DNA from 3 places in the Halomonas sp. KO116 genome. Region 1 is predicted to be linked to each of the others. Evidence: predicted binding sites of a transcription regulator. Region 1 holds the regulator's gene; each other region holds the start of a gene.
What was found. Region 1 encodes LexA, which represses DNA repair genes until DNA is damaged. Its sites were predicted from a motif close to TACTGTNTANNTANACAGTA; they were not measured.
Positions count from the first base shown of each region.

Region 2: KO116_RS14895 (LexA family protein) is a predicted target of LexA. The motif match lies at 2,498-2,517, and genes of this name have one in related genera.
Region 3: KO116_RS17670 (LexA family protein) is a predicted target of LexA. The motif match lies at 2,186-2,205, and genes of this name have one in related genera.

Region 1 is NZ_CP011052.1:2,161,224-2,165,432, forward strand. Features, by position in the region: gene KO116_RS10035 (ribonuclease J) at 1-642, opposite strand, end outside; gene purU (formyltetrahydrofolate deformylase) at 873-1,727, shown strand; gene KO116_RS10045 (energy-coupling factor ABC transporter permease) at 1,752-2,423, shown strand; gene lexA (transcriptional repressor LexA) at 2,433-3,113, opposite strand; gene KO116_RS10055 (TetR/AcrR family transcriptional regulator) at 3,382-4,059, shown strand; gene KO116_RS10060 (L,D-transpeptidase) at 4,037-4,209, shown strand, end outside.
Region 2 is NZ_CP011052.1:3,230,827-3,235,035, reverse strand. Features, by position in the region: gene KO116_RS14905 (LBF_2804 family protein) at 1-690, opposite strand, end outside; gene KO116_RS14900 (Y-family DNA polymerase) at 733-2,034, opposite strand; gene KO116_RS14895 (LexA family protein) at 2,031-2,474, opposite strand; gene glyA (serine hydroxymethyltransferase) at 2,778-4,043, shown strand.
Region 3 is NZ_CP011052.1:3,874,585-3,878,793, reverse strand. Features, by position in the region: gene KO116_RS17680 (sodium ion-translocating decarboxylase subunit beta) at 1-987, shown strand, start outside; gene KO116_RS17675 (IMPACT family protein) at 1,108-1,734, opposite strand; gene KO116_RS17670 (LexA family protein) at 1,734-2,138, opposite strand; gene ccmA (cytochrome c biogenesis heme-transporting ATPase CcmA) at 2,335-2,982, shown strand; gene ccmB (heme exporter protein CcmB) at 3,085-3,798, shown strand; gene KO116_RS17655 (heme ABC transporter permease) at 3,813-4,209, shown strand, end outside.

The DNA.
Region 1 (4,209 bases):
TACCCGCGCAAGGTTACTGGCAAAGCAAGATACCACCACACGGCCCTGGCAGTTGGCGAGGGCTTTTACCAATGCTCTTGCCACATCACCTTCGCTGCCGGAGTGGCCTGGCATGGGGGCATTGGTGGAATCGCCGACCACTAAATCGACCGGGGCCAGCGCTCTAAACTGCGCCGCGCTTACCGGTGAACCGATAAGCGGCTCAGGATCAAGTTTCCAGTCACCAGTATGTAAAACGCGATAACCACCAGCCATCATCATAATGGCACAGCTTTCGGGTATTGAATGCGTCAACGACAAGTAGCGCAGCGTAAACGGCCCGCTTTCAAGTGCCTCACCTGGTTCGATGACATGAATCGCAGCGCTGCTAAGTTGATGTTCAGCAAATTTAAGGCGTAACAGCCCTGCGGCTAATGGCGTGGCATAAATAGGACAATTCCACATCGGCCAGAGCCAAGCGACGGCGCCAATGTGGTCTTCATGGCCGTGGGTAACAAATAGTGCTTTCGGGACTATCCCTAATGATTTTGGTGTATCAAGATTAGGCACTTGTAGCGGTGAGTTGGGGAAATCCTGGCGAATCATCATGCCGCAGTCGACGACAATCCAGTGATCATCGTAGCCGTAGAGCGTTAGATTCATGCCAATCTCACCGCATCCCCCCAGCGGCAACATGCGCAGCGGAGGACGACGACGGGGACGAATTTGAACGCGTGAAGAGTGCATCAGTTATGAAAAGCCTAAAAAGTAGTGACTCAACTATACGGGAAGGCAGGGGCGGCTAACAATCATCCTTGGCCTTCCGATACACTATGCAACCTAAGCCGTTGGTTTGTCATAATTACCTTAGAAATAGGTCAAGAGTCGCTCACATGTCCCATTATTATCGTTTAGTTGTGTCCTGCCCTGATCGGGTAGGTATTGTGGCCCGAGTATCGAGCTTTATTGCTAAGCAAGGGGGGTCTATCACTGAAGCCAGCCAGCACTCTGATTTAGAAACGGGCTGTTTTTTTATGCGTTACGAAATCTTGGCGGATTCAGTGGGGATGTCGGTAGAAGCGCTACGTGCAGCGTTCGAGCCGGTGGCAATCGAATTCGATATGCAGTGGTCATTGGTGGATACACAGCAGCGCCGCCGGGTGGTATTGATGGTCTCTAGAGAGTCACACTGCTTGGTAGATTTGCTTTATCGCTGGCAGGCGGGTGAGTTGGATTGCGATATTGTTGGCGTCATTTCCAATCATGACGATATGCGTTCATTGACCGAATGGTACGGCATTCCTTATCACTATGTGCCAGTCGACCCCGATAACAAGCAAGTGTCATTTGCCAAGGTGCAAGCAGAAATCGATAGTGCACGTGCTGATTGCGTCGTGCTGGCGCGTTATATGCAAATTCTGCCGCCTGACCTGTGCGCCCGCTATGCAGGGCGGGTGATTAATATTCATCACAGTTTTTTACCCTCTTTCGCTGGGGCGAAGCCCTACCACCAGGCATATCAGCGCGGAGTGAAGCTGATTGGCGCCACCTGCCACTATGTTACCGAGGAACTCGACGCGGGCCCGATTATCGAACAGGATATTCATCGCGTTAGCCACTGCCATACCCCAACCGATTTAGTCCGCTTTGGGCGTGATGTGGAAAAAGCCGTTCTCGCACGCGGTTTACGCTGGCATCTTGAGGATCGGGTTTTAGTGCATGGCAACAAGACCGTGGTGTTTAGCTAACGCTCGATAATGTGAGAAGCCGCTATGTCGTTCGCACAAAGTGTACTGGCGCCCTGGGCGCTGATATTCACCTCGCTACTCTCGTTAGGCGTAGTGGTGTGGGCTCTTTGGCGGCGGCCCTGGCAAGTGCTACTGGAAGACGCTGCTCTTCAGCACCGTTGGTTAGGCGCAACGCTGGCAGTGGCGCTGATGTGGCAGCTACGCGCTCAGGCGGTCGACTGGCTAACGCTGCATCTCGTCTTTACGGTATTGATGACACTCGTGTTTAAAGCGCCATTAGCGCTGATCAGCAATGTGCTCATTAATGTGGCAATGGTAGTTATCGGCCGCAATGAGTGGACGCTGCTGGGGGCAAATGTACTGGTAACGGGCATTGTTCCGGCTGCCATTATTGGCACAGTGTGGCGGCTGGTAGATCGCCGCCTGCCGGATAACCTGATGGTGTTTTTATTTGCCTGCGGGTTTTTTGGGGCTGCGTTGGCAACATTAGGGGCAGGGGTGGCTGCCGTGCTGCTGATTATCATGGCAGGCACAGATCCTAACGCTATCTATCTTGCCCAGGAGTATGCACGCTTCTTACCTCTACTAATGCCTTCAGAGGCGTTTATTACCGGGATGCTGCTGAGTATTCTGCTGGTCTATCATCCTAACTGGGTGGCCACCTTTAATGACCACCGCTATATCGACATGCAGTAATGACGGTGGTTAGCCCAGTGCTTGGCCATTACCGCCACGAATGACGCCAACGCCGACACCTTCGATGTCGAGTGACTGTGAACGCAGATCGATTTCAATCGGCGCAAAGTCTGCATTTTCCGCAAATAGCGTTACTTGGTGGCCCTGACGTTTGAAGCGCTTAACGGTTACTTCATCATCCAGGCGCGCAACGACAATCTGGCCATCGCGCACCCGCTCGGTACGGTGAACTGCCAATAAATCACCTTCTAAAATACCAATATCCTTCATCGAAAGGCCCCGCACACGCAGCAGATAATCGGCTTTAGGAGTGAAGTACTCGGCTGGCAAAGGGCAGTAACGGTCAATATGCTCAGCCGCTAGGATAGGGCTCCCGGCGGCTACTTCGCCAATCACCGGCAGGCCAGCAGGCGAGGCTTCAATATTGGCAGCGGGTAACGCGCTTGCGGTGCTGTCTACTAATTCCTGGGGCTCTTGATTGGGTAGTCGAATACCGCGTGACGTATTGCGAATAATGCGAATAGCGCCTTTACGCTCAAGTGCGCGCAGGTGCTCTTCCGCGGCGTTAGGTGAGCGGAACCCCAGTGCTTTCGCAATTTCAGCACGGGTCGGAGGGTAGCCAAATTCGCCCATGGTCTTAACAATAAAATCAAATACGTGCTGTTGGCGAGCGGTTAGCGGACGCGACATACCAGACTCCAAAAATAGTGAATAGACAGTAACAAATTAAATGTCGACTTAATCGGTAAGTGGTTAAGTATACAGTATGTTCCTCTGTCCAGTACATGTCTTGTCAACCCCCTCTCTAGAAAGGCCCCGAATTTTTCCTAATCGTTTTAAACTAAGCTTCTACTCATATAGACAGCCATATTTCATCAGAAAATCAAGCGTTGAGCCCACCAGCGATATGGCATAGTATTTTGCTATGTTTTAAACACTCGTTTCCCCGGAGAGCGGCATGGCTCAATCTGATACGGTAACTCGAATACTCGACACCGCGGAAGTGCTGTTTGCTGAGCGAGGTTTTGCTGAAACATCGCTGCGCAACATCACTAGCAAAGCGCGCGTCAATTTAGCGGCGGTGAATTACCATTTTGGTTCCAAAAAAGCCTTAATTCAGGCCGTGTTTTCACGCTATCTGGACCCGTTCACCCAGCGTTTTCATACTGCGCTTGATGAACTTGAAGCCCAGCATGCAGGGCGCGTTATTCCGTTGGAAACGCTACTCGAAACCATGGCGACCACCGTGCTGGCTGTGCCTGCCGAGCGCAACAGTTTAAAGGTGTTTATGCGCTTGCTGGGCCTTGCCTATAGCCAAGCGCAGGGGCATCTTAGGCGTCATATTCAGCAAGAGTATGGTGATGTGTTTACCCGCTTCACCGAGTTAGTGCGTCAAGCCACGCCCGACTTGCCTGACGCGGAACGCTTTTGGCGGCTACACTTTATGCTTGGTACGGTGATTTTTACGCTTTCAGGCCTTGATGCACTGCGCGATATCGCTGAAAAGGATTATCAAGAGCAGGTCACCGTGCGGGATTTGGTTAGGCGGTTGCGCCCAGTAGTGGTGGCTGCCATGAATGCACCGTTGCCCCCAGCACTTGAAGAAGGAAAATATGCGAACGCCCAAGCTCGCTGAGCTTCCCCCTGTAGAGGACATCTGGTTGGAAATCGATACCACACAGCAGCAGCTACGCTGTTGGCGAGGGCCGAAGGTGCTGTATGAGTGTGAGATATCGTCTGGCCTCGCGGGCGTTGGTGAGCACAACGGCAGTGGCAAAACACCCCA
Region 2 (4,209 bases), 1.1 Mb from region 1:
TTGAATAATACGTGCGGCAATCCAAGCATTCCACGCCGCGTACAGCGGCCCGGTTAAAACGGGTAGAAAACCGCGTAGCGTCAGTCGGCCTAATAATCGACGCAGCAGTAGGCGCAGCAGAAAGCTGCTCAAGCTGATTTTTAAGCGGTAAAGCAGCGATCTAAAAGTTAATCTCCAGCCGTGCAGATAGGCGTGAGGGTCTACGCCATAGATAAGACTACCGGGGCTGGGGTATTCCAAGGCCGCTCGGGAAACACCGTGAACAGTCAACTGAATGTCGGGCTCCAGTGCGTCCGTTTGCCCATAATGTAGACCCGCTAAGCGCGTTATATTCGCTACGCCACGCAGCGCATTCCAGTACAAAAAGCCAATTTCCAGCGCGGTAATAGTACCTGCAACGGCCAGGTAGCCCGCCCAGTAGGGAAGCTGCTCCCGCAGGCTCATGGCTTCCCAGTGGCCAGTGGCAAATTCGCGCATAAACCACTCGGCGCCACCAATCAGCGTGCCGGAAATCATGCCAGCTAGCGCTGCCCAAGCAATGATCCAGCGCCGTGCACGCTTAAGTGCATGTGGATCGGGTGAATCAAGTGCCGGCTGACGGCGTAAATAGCCCTGTACATAGCGGCTGGCCCAACGTTGCGCTAAGCCAGGGGCAGGAGCGTACTCTTTATCTGGCCGATTGAGAGGCATGAGGACGGCGTTTCCTACGCATTTGGCCTCTTAGGGTAGCGGTTACGTCCGCGAAGTACACGCATCGATAGCGCCGGGGTGAGTGCCCACTTTCATCAGCTCATCCCAACGCGTGGTAAAGCGGTTGGAACGGTGAGCACAGCGTAGCTGCCAGGCAGCAGGCGCGTCGGTCATGCCAAAGCTGATGGTGCCTTGCCCCATGCGCTGATTGATCTGATCGACTGTGGCCATCAAGAAGGGGTGACGCTCACGGGCCGGGGGATGCAGCAGCGAAAGCTGATGCTGCTCGGCGTCCACCAAGTCGAGCAGCATCACGCCCGCTTTCATAAATCGAAAGCGAGGACGGTGAATCTGCTCAAGCCCCTGGCGTACGGCATCAAGAATCACCCGCGTATCGTCGCTGGCCGAGGGTAGAGGGATCAGTGCCTGAGGAAAATACTGCGGCTGGTCGCGGCGGTGGCGGTTGGTATTGAGAAATACCATCACCGCACGGGCCATGCTGCCCTGTTCACGCAGTTTCTCAGCGCTACGCTGGGCATGGTGGCGCAACGCGTTGTGCACCTCGGCAAACACGCCGGTCGGTTGGCCGAACGAGCGCGAGGTCATAATGCGCTGGCGCGGCTGCTCCAACGCGTTCATTTCCAGGCAAGAAGTACCACGCAGTTCAAGCGCTGTGCGAGCCAGCATCACCGAAAAGCGCTTGCGCAGCAGTTTTTCATCGCTTTCGCGTAAATCCCAGGCGGTATTGATGCCGCCAATCGCCAAGCGCTCAGCAAGCCGACGACCGACTCCCCACACACTGCCCACCGGGGAGCGCTTTAGCAGCGCTTCCGTGGTGTGGTCCTGCCCGCTTAATAAGCAAACGCCTTCGTAGCGGGGGTCTTGCTTGGCAAGGTGGTTAGCCAGCTTGGCGAGTGTATGGGTAGGGGCAAGCCCCACGCACACCGGCAATCCTAAATGACGACGAATACGCTGACGCAGCTTGCGCCCCAGTGCTTCACACTGCTCGGTGGTGAAACCTTCTAAATAGACGAACATTTCATCAATGGAGTAGGGCGCAATCTCTGGGCAGGCATCACGCAGCAGTTGGGCCAGCCGTGCGGACATATCACCATAAAGCTCATAGTTGGAAGAGAGCAGGTGGATCTCGCCACGCTGGCGCAGCCCTTCGAGTTTGAAGGCGGGCGTACCCATGGGAATATCCAGCGCCTTCAACTCGGCGGAACGCGCAATCACACAACCGTCATTGTTGGACATCACGCCAACAGGTCTACCTTCCAGCTTATGCTGAAATACCCGCTCGCAGCTGACATAGAAGTTATTGGCGTCGACCAGGCCAATCATCGTACGTACTCATGGATAACGGCGCGCACCACGCCCCATAGCTGACAGTCGCTGCCCTCAAGAGGCAAGGGCGGGTAGTGGGGATGGGTGGAGCAGAGGTGGGGCGTTCCCTGGTAAAGCGCGTAGCGTTTGATCAACGCTTCGCCCTCCAGCATAGCGACCAGAATGTGGCCCAAGCGAGGCTCGATACCGCGGTCGACGATAAGCAGGTCGCCCTCAAAAATCCCCCACCCCTCCATGCTGTTACCGGTAGCGGTGACATAAAACGTCTGGGTAGGGTTTTTAACCAGCCGGGTATTGAGATCCAGCGTGCACGGCTCGTAATCCTGCGCAGGCGAAGGAAAACCACTAAAGCCAGCGCGGCCCAAAAAGGTTAAATACGGCAGCGGCTGGGCGCTTAACGGCAAGGCGGGGGTAAAATGAGAAGACTGGCCCGGCATTGTCGGCATCCTGACTCTTAAAGTGTTGTATGAATATACAGTATTTTTCAGAGTGAAGGAAAATGCAAATGGGCGGATAGTGTTGAGATTGCTTCACTGCGTTCGCAATGACAAAGAAGAGGCTATTCGGAATGACACCGAAAAGCGTTATTGCCCAATCGGTCAACCTTTGCTGACTCGCACAACATGAAGCACGCTCATGCACGACCTGACGCGGATGCGATGAAAGTAGTGACAGGCTGCGTTATGATACCGGCCTCGCTTCTTCCATGATGATCCTTTCTCGTTACGAGGTTCCCGCCGATGTTCAGCCGTGATATGTCAATTGCCGGATTCGATGATGTGCTGTTTGATGCCATGCAGAAAGAAGTGGCGCGCCAGGAAGCCCACATCGAACTGATTGCTTCCGAAAACTACGCCAGCCCCCGCGTACTCGAAGCCCAGGGCAGCCAGCTGACCAATAAATACGCCGAAGGTTACCCCGGCAAGCGTTACTACGGCGGTTGTGAATTCGTCGATATCGCTGAAAACCTAGCGATTGATTACGCCAAAGAGCTGTTCGGCGCTACCTATGTCAACGTACAGCCCCATTCGGGCTCGCAAGCCAACAGCGCCGTTTTTCAGGCACTGGTTAAGCCAGGCGACACCATTCTAGGCATGAGCCTGGATGCTGGCGGTCACCTGACTCACGGCGCCAAGCCGAGCTTTTCGGGCAAGCACTACAATGCCATTCAGTACGGCCTCAATGACCAAGAGCTGATCGATTACGACCAAGTGGCCCAGCTTGCTCGTGAGCACAAGCCCAAAATGATCATTGCCGGTTTCTCTGCCTATTCGCAAATTGTGGATTGGGCCAAGTTTCGCGAAATCGCCGATGAAGTGGGCGCTTACTTACTGGTCGATATGGCGCACGTCTCAGGCTTGGTAGCGGCGGGTGTTTACCCGAGCCCCTTGCCCCATGCGCACGTGGTCACGTCTACCACCCATAAAACGCTGCGCGGCCCGCGTAGTGGTGTGATTCTCTCGGCAGAAAACGACGCGGATATCGAGAAGAAGCTGCAGTCGGCGGTATTCCCCGGTGGCCAGGGCGGCCCCTTGATGCACGTGATTGCTGCCAAGGCAGTTTGCTTCAAAGAAGCCATGGCGCCTGAGTTCAAAACCTACCAGCAGCAGGTGGTGAAAAACGCCAAGGCCATGGCCAAGGTGTTTATCGACCGCGGTTACGACATCGTCTCCGGCGGCACTGAAGACCACCTGTTCCTGCTCTCGCTGATCAAGCAGGGCGTAACCGGTAAAGACGCCGATGCGGCGCTTGGCCGTGCCCACATCACCGTCAACAAGAACGCCGTTCCTAACGACCCGCAAAGCCCGTTCGTCACCTCCGGCCTGCGTATTGGCACGCCGGCAGTCACCACACGCGGTTTCGGCGAAGAAGAGTGTACCCAGCTGGCTGGCTGGATCTGCGACATTCTGGACGTCCTGGCCAAAGGCGAAGACACCAGCGCCATTGAAGCGAAGGTGCTGGATAAAGTGGCTGACGTCTGCGCACGGCTGCCTGTTTATAAGTAGTCGCTATAGCGATTCTCCTGGCTAAGGACAGCCCAAAAAACGGGTGACCCATGCGGGCCACCCGTTTTTTGTCTCTGTTGTGGTAGCGCATAAAAAAACCCGCCGGGGGAGGCGGGCATGAAAGGGCTTGGTTCACTGCAGCCCACTGGCATCAGGTGAGGGGTAT
Region 3 (4,209 bases), 1.7 Mb from region 1:
GACCAGCTGCGTGCTGCGCGAGACATCGCCGTGGGCGTTGGCTACAGCGACGGCATGCTTTATAACTTCTATAAAGTCGCAATCGGCTCGGGTATCGCCCCGCTGATTATCTTTATGGGCGTTGGGGCAATGACCGACTTTGGCCCGCTGCTGGCGAACCCGCGCACGCTGTTTTTAGGTGCCGCCGCTCAGTTTGGTATTTTTGCGACGCTGTTTGGCGCCGTGGCGCTGACCTCGATGGGCGTCATGGACTTCTCTCTCAATCAGGCGGCCGCGATTGGTATTATCGGCGGTGCGGATGGCCCGACCTCCATCTACGTCTCCAGCGTACTGGCGCCTGAATTGCTGGGTGCGATTGCCGTGGCCGCTTACGCCTACATGGCGTTGGTGCCACTGATTCAGCCGCCGATTATGCGTCTGTTGACCACCCAGAAAGAGCGTGAGATCAAGATGACCCAACTGCGCCCGGTCTCCAAGCTGGAGAAAGTGGTTTTCCCGCTGATGTTGTTGATTCTGGTCGCACTGTTTTTGCCCGATGCCGCTCCGCTACTCGGTATGTTTTGCTTTGGTAACTTGATGCGTGAGTGTGGTGTGGTCGAACGTTTATCGGATACTGCGCAGAATTCTCTGATCAACATTGTAACCATTATTCTGGGGCTGTCCGTCGGCTCCAAGTTAATGGCCGATAGCTTCCTGACGTTTGAAACGTTAGGCATTCTCGGGCTGGGGATTGTCGCCTTCGGGATCGGCACGGCCGCTGGGGTGTTAATGGCCAAGCTGATGAATTTAGTCAGCAAAATGCCCATCAACCCCTTAATTGGCGCCGCGGGTGTTTCTGCGGTGCCGATGGCTGCCCGGGTGGCCAACAAGGTGGGGCTGGAGTCTAACCCGCATAACTTCCTGCTGATGCATGCCATGGGGCCCAATGTGGCAGGGGTTATTGGCTCTGCTGTGGCTGCGGGTGTGATGATCAAGTATCTTGGTTAACTAGTCCTCTGTCATTGCGAGCGAAGCGCGGCGATCTCGGTTTTATGTGCTACCGCAGGACGAGATTGCCGCGTCGCAAGCTCCTTGCAACGACATACGGGGCTCTGTAGCCCTGCTGCATCATGCCTTTGGTGTAGAGAGAATCTCAACAGCGCTCTTCAAGCGGTTTTCTAGCGGGGAAAGGTCAAGTGGGTTGTCCCTTGGCCAACCAATGGTCAGACGAACACCGTCGCCATCGTAATCCGCTTGCTCAATGGGGATAGCCTGCTCTTCGCACCAGGCGCGGGCAATCGCTTCGCTGGCAAAGCCGAGCCGCAGGGTATAAAGATCGCGCTCGACCACTTCCCGGGTAGGTAGCGTCTCCAAAGCATGGCTAACCGCCTGGGCGTAAGCGCGGGCCAAACCGCCGGTGCCTAGCTTCGTGCCGCCAAAATAGCGGATCACCACGCAACCAATTTGACCTAATTGGCTGCCCTGCAGAACTTGATACATTGGGCGACCTGCGGTGCCGCCAGGTTCGCCATCATCAGAGAAGCCAATCAAATTTTGCTCGCCGGGTGGGCCAGCAATATAGGCAGTGCAGTGATGGCTCGCATTGGGATGCTCGGCTTTAGCCGTCGCCAGCATGCGAGTGAATGCATCGATGTCTAAGGCGTGGCAGATCCAGGTAATAAAGTGACTCTTTTCGACTTCGATGTCAGTTGTCTGCCAAGACGAAAGGGGGAGTTCCGGCACCCGGTAGCGCATTAATGCTCCGTGATAGTAGGCTTGTTTTGCAGGCCAGTCCTTGGATGAGATTCAACACCCATCACCATGCCGAGCACCTGAATATCACGGTTATGCAAAAATAGCGCTGGCTGCAACGTATCCTCAGGCCATAGCTCTACGCCAAAGCGGCTGATTGAGAGCTGCTTCAAGGCGATTTTTTGCTGGTTGATTTCGGCAACGGCGGTTTCTGTTTGGGCATCATGCTGATAACGCCGAATAATAATGACATCGCCATCGAACAAGTTGCAATCACGCATTGCGTTACCACGCACTTTAAGCGCATAAGTATTGCGACGAGTAATGCTAGGCGTCGGCGCATAGGTACGCGGAACCGAGTGTAAGTGGTTAGGCTTAACGGTAGGTGCTGCCATCGATATGGTCATTGAGAAATCTCCATTGCATGTTCTTTCATACAGTGGTTTCAGTATAGAACTGTTTTTGCATACAGTGCTAGCAGTAATTGGTCTTACGCCATATTGATTGAGGTCATGCTGCGACCCAGCGCCGCATAGAGTGAGTGGCGAGAAACGGGCTTTCCGTGTAGAGTTCGACGCGAAATCAATGTGCCTGGAGAGACTCTTGAGCCTGTGTCTACAAGCCCGACAGCTGTCCTGCGAACGTGATGATCGCTCACTGTTTAAGGGGCTGGATCTCGATATTCGCAGCGGTGAAATCGTGCGAATTGAAGGGCCTAATGGCAGTGGTAAAACAAGCCTGCTTAAAATTCTCTCCGGGCAGCTACGCGACTATGAAGGCGAGCTGTTCTGGAATGGCGCTGCGATGCAGAGTGTCCGTGAACATTTTCTCGCTAATTTGCTCTATTTAGGACATGCCCCGGGCATCAAGTCGGGGCTCTCTCCGTTAGAAAATTTAGCGTGGTATCAGGCGCTGAGTGGCGAAAGCAGTGGAGGACAGGGCAGCGGGGCACAAGAGGGTGAGCAGCAGCGCCTGGATGCCCTTGAACAGGTTGGCCTGGCAGGCTTTGAAGATGTGCCCGCCGGTCAACTCTCGGCAGGCCAGCAGCGCCGTGTGGCGCTGGCGCGATTGACGCTGACCCCCCGCGCGCTGTGGGTGCTAGACGAGCCCTTCACCGCCATTGATCGCCACGGCGTTGCAGCCCTTGAAAGGCAACTTATTAGGCATGCTCAGGCGGGCGGCTGCGTGCTAGTAACAACCCACCATGAGTTAGCCGCGTCATCGCTGTTAAGACGCATAGCGCTGGGGTAAAAGGAGGCCGGATTGCAGGAAACAGGGTGGCAGAAAACAGGGTTGCAGAAAACAGAGCTGCACAGCTCTTCAGATAGCTCTCTACATGGATCAGACACCGCCATGGATGCCCCTTCAGTGCCACTGCTTGAGCACCAGGGCGGGCTGATGATCGCGGTGAAGGCCACGTTGGTGCGTGATTTGACGCTACTGCTGAGACGTCGCGGTGAAGTGCTCAATCCGCTGGTGTTTTTTGCCCTGGTGATCACCCTGTTTCCGATCGCTATTTCACCCGACCCGGAGCTGTTGGCGACGATTGCGCCGGGGTTGCTATGGGTGGCGGCACTGTTAGCCGCGCTGCTGTCGCTAGATAGCCTGTTTCGCAGCGACTACGACGACGGCAGCCTTGAACAGCTGTTACTCGCTCCGCAGCCGCTGGCGGCATTAAGCGTGGCGAAAGTGGCCGTGCATTGGCTGCTGACCGGGCTGCCGTTGGCACTAATGGCGCCACTGCTGGGCATTATGCTCGCACTGCCTGCGGGTAGCTACGCGGTGTTGGCGCTGTCGCTGGCGCTGGGAACAGCGAGTTTAAGCCTGATTGGTGCCATTGGTGCGGCGTTAACCGTCGGCCTGGCGCGGGGCGGCGTCCTGCTCTCGCTACTCGTGCTGCCGCTGTATATTCCGGTGCTCATTTTTGGCGCAGGTGCGGTCCAGGCGGCTATTTTGGGCGACGGTGTCTCCGCGCACTTGGCTATCTTAGGCGCGCTGCTGGCGGCCTCACTTATGTTAGCGCCGTGGGCGATTGCCGCATCGCTGCGTATCAGTATTAACGGTTAAGGACAGGACACGCTATGTGGGCCTTTATACACAAGCTGGGATCACCCAAGTGGTTCTATGGCATTAGTGCCAAATTACAGCCCTGGTTTTGGGCCGCAGCGGTGCTGTTGCTGGTCACTGGCTCGCTGTGGGGGCTGGCGTTTGCCCCAGCGGATTATCAGCAGGGCAATAGTTTCCGGATCATTTATGTTCACGTGCCCGCGGCTTTTTTAGCTCAATCGATTTTTATCTCCATGGCGGTGTCTGGGCTGGTGTTTATGGTCTGGAAAATTAAAGTCGCCGATATGGCGGCGGCAGTTATGGCACCGCTGGGCGCTGCGATGACCTTTGTCGCGCTATTTTCCGGTGCTGTATGGGGTGTGCCGACCTGGGGTACCTGGTGGATGTGGGATGCCCGGCTTACCTCCATGC